One region of the Arthrobacter sp. P1_B3 genome, then DNA from elsewhere that is predicted to be linked to it. Evidence: riboswitches for the same ligand, from Rfam matches in the RefSeq annotation. Region 1 holds a riboswitch; each other region holds the start of a gene.
What was found. A riboswitch is a leader RNA that binds a small molecule or an ion and turns the genes downstream of it on or off. The one in region 1 is predicted to bind thiamine pyrophosphate.
Positions count from the first base shown of each region.

Region 2: another riboswitch for thiamine pyrophosphate. It lies ahead of AC1D2F_RS14560 (ECF transporter S component); the one in region 1 lies ahead of thiC (phosphomethylpyrimidine synthase ThiC).
Region 3: another riboswitch for thiamine pyrophosphate. It lies ahead of thiO (glycine oxidase ThiO); the one in region 1 lies ahead of thiC (phosphomethylpyrimidine synthase ThiC).

Region 1 is NZ_JBFTZV010000007.1:21,852-24,106, forward strand. Features, by position in the region: gene AC1D2F_RS10230 (amidohydrolase family protein) at 1-800, opposite strand, end outside; gene AC1D2F_RS10235 (GNAT family N-acetyltransferase) at 797-1,303, opposite strand; TPP riboswitch at 1,378-1,486, shown strand; gene thiC (phosphomethylpyrimidine synthase ThiC) at 1,482-2,255, shown strand, end outside.
Region 2 is NZ_JBFTZV010000013.1:65,321-67,575, reverse strand. Features, by position in the region: gene AC1D2F_RS14565 (ABC transporter ATP-binding protein) at 1-476, opposite strand, end outside; gene AC1D2F_RS14560 (ECF transporter S component) at 521-1,168, opposite strand; TPP riboswitch at 1,235-1,378, opposite strand; gene AC1D2F_RS14555 (heme-degrading domain-containing protein) at 1,567-2,112, shown strand; gene AC1D2F_RS14550 (DUF4235 domain-containing protein) at 2,154-2,255, shown strand, end outside.
Region 3 is NZ_JBFTZV010000004.1:198,870-201,124, reverse strand. Features, by position in the region: gene AC1D2F_RS06520 (ferritin-like fold-containing protein) at 1-429, shown strand, start outside; gene thiE (thiamine phosphate synthase) at 526-1,221, opposite strand; TPP riboswitch at 1,248-1,368, shown strand; gene thiO (glycine oxidase ThiO) at 1,363-2,255, shown strand, end outside.

The DNA of each region.
Region 1 (2,255 bases):
TCGAGGACCCGTTCAGCCCGCCGTTCCCACAGCGAGCGCATGTGGGCGGCGTAGCGGGGGAACTTGGCCTCCGCCCGCGTGGCGATGTCCGGGAACGTGGCGATGTTGATCAGAGTGGGCACGATCGGGACGCCTTGGTCGAGGAAGCGCGGCAAGTGCCGGGGCAGCAGCCCGGTGCCGTGCTCGATGCAGTCGATCCCGGCGTCGAGCATGTCATCCAGGGTGTCTTCGGCGAAGCAGTGCGCGGTGACCCGGGCCCCTTCATCGTGGGCGGCCTGGACGGCGTCCTTGACCGTCCGGGCGGGAAAGCTGGCCGCCAGGTCGCCGGCGTCGCGGTCGATCCAGTCCCCCACGAGCTTGACCCAGCCGTCGCCCGCGCGGGCCTGCTTCCGCACCGCCTCTACGAGATCCTCCGGCTGGACCTCGATGGCCAGGCCCGGCAGGTAGCGCCGGGTCCTGCCGAGGTGCCGGCCGGAGCGGATGATCCGGGGAAGGTCCGCCCGCTGCTGGAGCCAGCGGGTGTCGTGGACCGCGCCGGCATCTCGGACCAGCAGCGTCCCGGCGTCCCGGTCCGCCAGGGCCTGGGATTCGGCGGTGTCCTCGGAAACGTCCCCGCCCGGGCCCAGGCCGATGTGGCAGTGTGCGTCCACGAACCCGGGAATGACCCAGCCGTCCAGCACGGTCTCCGGCGCGGCTGCCGGGCGGCGGAAGGTCAGCAGTCCGTCCACCGACCAAAGTCCGCGGCGTTCCTGGTCCGCGGCCGTGAGGATGGGGCCGCTGAATTCGATGATGCCGGTCATGGCCTAAGCCTAATCCGCATGACAACCCGCCGGCCCAGATCATCCAGCCCCAGCTGCGCTTCGTGCACCCGCAGGGCAGCCAACGCCTGGCCCGGCTGGGCGAATTCCTCGAAACCGCAGCTCGCGTAAAACGGCCCATTGAACGGAATGTCCGCGAAGGTGCTAAGCGTCATCGATAAACAGCCACGACTCCGGGCCGCATCGATGGCCGCCTCCACCACGGACCGGCCGATCCCCCGCCCGCCGAAGTCCGGCTGCACGGAGAGTTGCTCCAGGTGGGCCTGGCCGCCGAGTTCGTCAACGCGGGCAAATCCTACGGGCGGGTTTCCGGCGACAAGTATGAAGCGCGGCTCGACCGGCGTCGTCAACGCCGGAGCCGGGAGCGCCTGGTCCCCCGGCTCCGCTTCGAGGATGCGGTCTGCTGCGGCCTCGAGAACCGGCAGCGCCGGAAGGTCTTCCGGCGTCGCCGTCCTGATCCGGGCCGCGGCCCCGGGCACAGTCACAATGCCAAGCTAACACCGCGGTCCGCCGGCCGCGTCATACTCCACAGCCGTCGACAGGCACGTGGTAGCTTCGTCTACGACCACACGGGTGCCCCCTGCAGGGGCTGAGATCGGGCTGACGCAGCCTGCGACCGTTGAACCTGTCCGGGTAATGCCGGCGAAGGAAGTGAGTATTTTCGTGAATACCCAATTGACCCAGCACAGCCCTGCCCAAATCGAGCCCGTCCAAATTGAGTCAGCCCAAAATGAGCCTGCAGCCGCCACGCAGTCGCTGAAGTCCCACTCGCTGGCCTTCACCACGGACCCGGACCATGGCATCCGCGTCCCGGTGACCGAGATTGRCCTGGAACCCTCACCGGGCGGCGTCGGGAACGCACCCTTCCGGGTCTACCGCACCGCCGGCCCCGGCAGCGATCCGGTCCGCGGGCTGGAGCCCTTCCGGGCATCCTGGATTGAGGCCAGGGCGGACACCGAAACCTACGCCGGCCGGGAACGGGAGCTGCTCGACGACGGCAAGTCGGCGGTGCGCCGGGGTGCGGCGTCGGCCGAGTGGCGGGGCGGCCGGCCGGTGCCGCGGCGCGCCGTTGAGGGCAAGACCGTCACGCAGATGCGCTACGCCCGGGACGGTGTCATCACACAGGAAATGCGGTTCGTCGCGCTGCGGGAGAACTGCGATGTGGAGCTGGTCCGCAGCGAGGTGGCCGCGGGGCGGGCGATCATTCCCAACAACGTCAACCACCCCGAATCCGAGCCGATGATCATCGGCAAGGCGTTCCTGGTGAAAATCAACGCCAATATCGGCAACTCCGCCGTGACCAGTTCCATCGCCGAGGAGGTGGACAAACTCCAGTGGGCCACCCAGTGGGGCGCGGACACGGTCATGGACCTCTCCACCGGGGACGACATCCACACGACACGCGAATGGATCATCCGCAACTCCCCCGTCCCCATC
Region 2 (2,255 bases), on a different contig from region 1:
AGTGCCGACGTCGGGTGGTCCAGCGGCAGCCGGCCCAGCCCGACGTCGTCGAGTGCCTCGCGCACGCGCGGCCAGATCTCCGCCGCCGGGACGGCGAGGTTCTCCGCACCGAAGGCGACGTCGTCGCCGAGGCGGGAAAGCACCACCTGGGTTTCCGGGTCCTGCTGCACAAGCCCGGCGCGGCCGCGATGCGCCCGTGGCGGGGCACCGTCGATCAGCAGGCTTCCGGTCTCGTCTGAGTCTTCGGAGTCGCCGGCCGGCCCCGAGGCGCCGGCCGCGCCGTCGCCCAGCACGCCGGCCAGGGCGTGGAGCAGCGTCGATTTGCCGGCGCCGGAGGGGCCCAGCAGGAGCACGCGCTCCCCCGGCCGGATGTCCAGCTCAAGGCCGCTGACGGCGGGCCGGGGCCTTCCGGCGTGCCGCCAGCCCCAGCCGCGGGCCGTGACGGCGGCCGGCCGGACGCCTGTTGAAGATCTCATGGGTGCTCTGCAGAGTTCAGGATAAGAGGGTTCTGGAGAAGCGATCAGGAGAAAACAGGCTCCGTGGCGGCCTTGCGGGAGGCAAAGGAGCCCAGCACTCCGGTCTTGGCCAGGCCGCGGGTGGCGAGCCAGGACAGTCCGCCGGCAATCACTGCGCCGGAGATTGTGGTGAAGGCGATGTAGGCGAGCTTGTCCCCGGCTGCGTAGGCGATGTTCCAGCCCCACGGCAGGAAGGAATCGTTGAGGCCGCAGAACAGGCCCGCGCTGGCTCCGGCGAGCAGGGACACCGGCAGGTTGAACTTCTTATAGAGGAAGGCCGCGAAGACCAGTTCCGCGCCGAGGCCCTGCAGGATGCCGGAGATCAGCACCGTGGTGCCGTACTGCGAGCCCATGATGAGCTCGCCCGTGGCCGCGACGGTTTCGCAGAAGAGCGCTGCGCCCGGCTTGCGGATGATGAGCATGCCCAGCACCGCCGGGATCATCCAGCCGCCGGCGTAGAGTCCGCTGAGCGGCGGGTAGAGCGCGTTGACCGGGACCGAAATGAGGTTCGCGCCCTGGGACCAGGCCCAGAAGATGACGCCGCCGGCAACGGCGATCAACGCGGCCACCACAATGTCCACCACACGCCAGGTGTAGTTGCGCCGGGCCGATGATGGGCTGGCGGAACCATGCTGTGCTGAAATATCTGTCATGTCGTCCTCCTGAGGAACAGGAGGGGAGGGTGCTCCGGCCGGCTTCGGCTTCCGCCGCCCTCCGCGCACCCTGAGAACTCGACTCCCTTGCGCCGGTACTAACCGGATCAGGTTCGAGGGTCTGCGGCTGCCCGCACTCTCAGCGCCCACCTAAGGTTTCCCCGGATTTTTCCGGTGATGCCCGACGGCGGCGCTCCCCTGTCGTAAATTGTTTCGCCCTTGTGGGCTGGCTCAGTTTACACCCGGAGGGCCGGGTTTTCAGTGGTGTGCCGTCACAATCCGGGACGGGGCAAAGCAGGTCTCCGCGGCCGGGAACGCCCCGCTTGGTAGAGTCGACGTGTCGGACACCCGGACCCGCCAGCGGGCGGCCTCGTCACCCACCGGAAAGCTGGATTATTTTGACGCAGACACCAGCCACACAAGATCCCTCCGGGGAATACGACCCTGACTCGAGGGAGCCGCAGCCGCAGGGATCCCTGGCGGTGCTCATCGGCCGGGTACTGGCCGAGATGGACGCGCTCCAGTTCGCGTCGTTCAGCAAGGACGACGCCCTGGACCTCGGGCTCCTCCTTGTCGAGCTGGGCAGGCAACGCTCGCTGCCCATCGCGGTCGACATCACCAAGGGCGAGCAGGTGCTCTTCCACGCAGCGCTGGACGGTGCCACGCCGGACAATGAGCGCTGGATCAACGCCAAGAAGCGGACCGCCATGCGGTACGAGGTCCCGTCCCTGCTGGTGGGCCTCCGGGCCCGCGCTGCCGGCGGAATGATCGAGGACAACGCCTGGTGGGACCAGACGGAGTTCGCCGCCCACGGCGGGGCGTTCCCCATTTACGTGCGCGGCACGGGCGCCGTCGCCGTCGTCACCGTCTCCGGCCTGCCCCAGAAGGCGGACCACGAACTCGTGGTCGAGGCCCTGCGGATGGTCCTCACACCGGAACGCTAGGCTAGGGAGAGACCCTGTTCCCGTCCCAAGGAGACCGAAGAATGAACATCATCATCAAGCTGCTCGGCACCGGCATCAGCCTCCTGGCCGGCTTTGCCGGCACCAAGCTGGTGGACACCATCTGGGAAAAGTCCACGGGCAAC
Region 3 (2,255 bases), on a different contig from region 1:
CAGCCCTCAGTGGACCACTTCCACGAGCGCACGCGCCCGGCGGACTGGTACGAGGCGCTCATGAAGGCCTACGTGATCGACACGGTCTCCGCTGACTTTTACAGCGCCGTCGGCCGGTACGTCGACGCCGGGACCCGGGAGCTGATCGGGCAGGTCCGCTCCACAGGCGAGTCTACGGCCGTGCTGCAGGAGCGTCTCAAGGCGGCCCTGGCCGATGACCCCCGGCTCGCGTCGCGCCTGGCGCTGTGGGCCAGGCGCCTGCTGGGTGAGGTCCTGACCCACGCCCAGCGGGTCAGCCTTGAGCACGAGTTCCTCGCCGGGCTCTCGGGGCTGGACGACGCCGACGCCAGGGAGCTGGTCAGCGGCCTGACGGCCGAACTCGCAGCGAACCACGCGCGCAGGATGGCAGGGCTGGGGCTGGCCGGGTAGGTCCAGTACCGAGCGCCAGCCGCGGTGCCGGCGAGGTTGCCGGCCAGGGTGGCCGCGGCCCGGAACGCCGGCGGGCTTGCGGGCCGGGGAACCTGCCTAGGATTCCGCAGCGTCCAGCGCCGCCAGCAGTGCACCCGCGGCGTGGGCCGGATCAGCGGCGTCGGTGATCGCCCGGACCACCACGATCCGCCGGGCGCCGGCCTCGACTACCTGCTCGACGTTGCTGAGGTCGACCCCGCCGATCGCGAACCACGGCACGACCCCGTCGACTTTGCCGGTGCCGTCCGCTTCCGCCCGGCCGATTGCCTGGGCGGCGTAGCGCACCAGGTCGAGGCCGACGGCGGCGCGTCCCGGCTTGGTGGGCGTCGCCCACACGGGTCCCACACAGAAATAGTCGAGTCCTTTACGGCCTGGTGAGGCGGCAATGGCGGCGTCCACCTGTTTCGGGCTGTGGGTGGACAGGCCGATCACGGCATCCTTGCCCAGGAAGCCGCGGGCGGCGTCGAACGAAATGTCCTTTTGGCCGATATGGAACACCGGCGCCCCGGACAAGGAGGCGATGTCAGCCCGGTCATTGACGGCCCACAGCCGTCCGTGGCGCTGTGCTGCCGCGTGAAGGACCTCCAGGAGTTCGAGTTCCTCCGCCGCCTCGAGCGATTTGTCGCGCAGCTGGATGATGTCAACGCCGCCTGCGAAGGCGGCGTCAACGAAGTCCTCGAAGTCGCCGCGGTCCCTGCGGGCGTCGGTGCAGAGGTAGAGGCGGGCGGTGGTGTGGAGGGGGTCCTGGCTCATGGCACCAGCCTAGTTCCTCTAAACTGGGCGCATACCGCGGGAGCCCGCAGCAGCCATGTCGCCGCTGCACGGCTGAGAGGGCGTCAGAGCCGACCGCTTGACCTGATCCGGCTAGTACCGGCGTAGGGAAGGAATTTTTTTATGGGCTCACGAGCCGGCCGCGCAGCCGAAGCCGCAAATGACGCCGCTTCCAGAGTTTGTGACGCCGGGCCCGGTACCGCAGGGGACATCAGCGCCGAAGGCATCACCACAGACATCACCGCAGACGTTGCCGTGATCGGCGGCGGCGTGATCGGCCACGGCATCGCGTTCGAGGCCAGCCGCGCGGGCCGGTCCGTGGTGCTGATCGATGATGCTCCCGGCAGCGGAGCCAGCTGGGCCGCGGCCGGCATGCTGGCCCCCGTGAGCGAGCTGCACTACCAGGAGGAGCAGCTCCTGGAGCTGATGCTTGAGTCCTCCCGGCTGTGGCCCGGATTCGCTGCCGAAGTCGACGCCGGTGCGGGGATGGACGCCGGTGCCGGGGGCACGGAATGCCGGGCCGGTACCGGCTACCTGACGACGCCGACCCTGGCCGTCGGGGCCGACGCGGCGGACCGGCGCGCGCTCGCGGACCTGAGGGAAGTCCAGCAGGCCTGCGGCCTCACCGTGGAACCGGTGACAGTGCGCGAGGCGCGGAGCCGGGAGCCGCTGCTGAGTCCCGGCATCTCGTGCGCCTTCGACATCCCGGCCGATCACCAGGTGGACCCCCGCCTCCTGATCGCCCGGCTCGCCGGCGTGCTCGGCACGGAGGGCGGGAGTTTGATCCGGCGGCGCGCGGCGGGCCTGCTGTGGCAGGACGGACAGGTTGCGGGCGTACGGCTGGCGGGTGGCGGTTTCGTGCGGGCCGCAGAAACCGTCGTCGCCAACGGGCTCGGCGCCGCCGGGCTCGAGGAGCTGCCCGCCGGACTGGCGCTGCCGCTGCGGCCCGTCTACGGCGACATCCTGCGCCTTCGCGTGCCCCCGCATCTTCAGCCGCTGCTCACCGCAACCGTGCG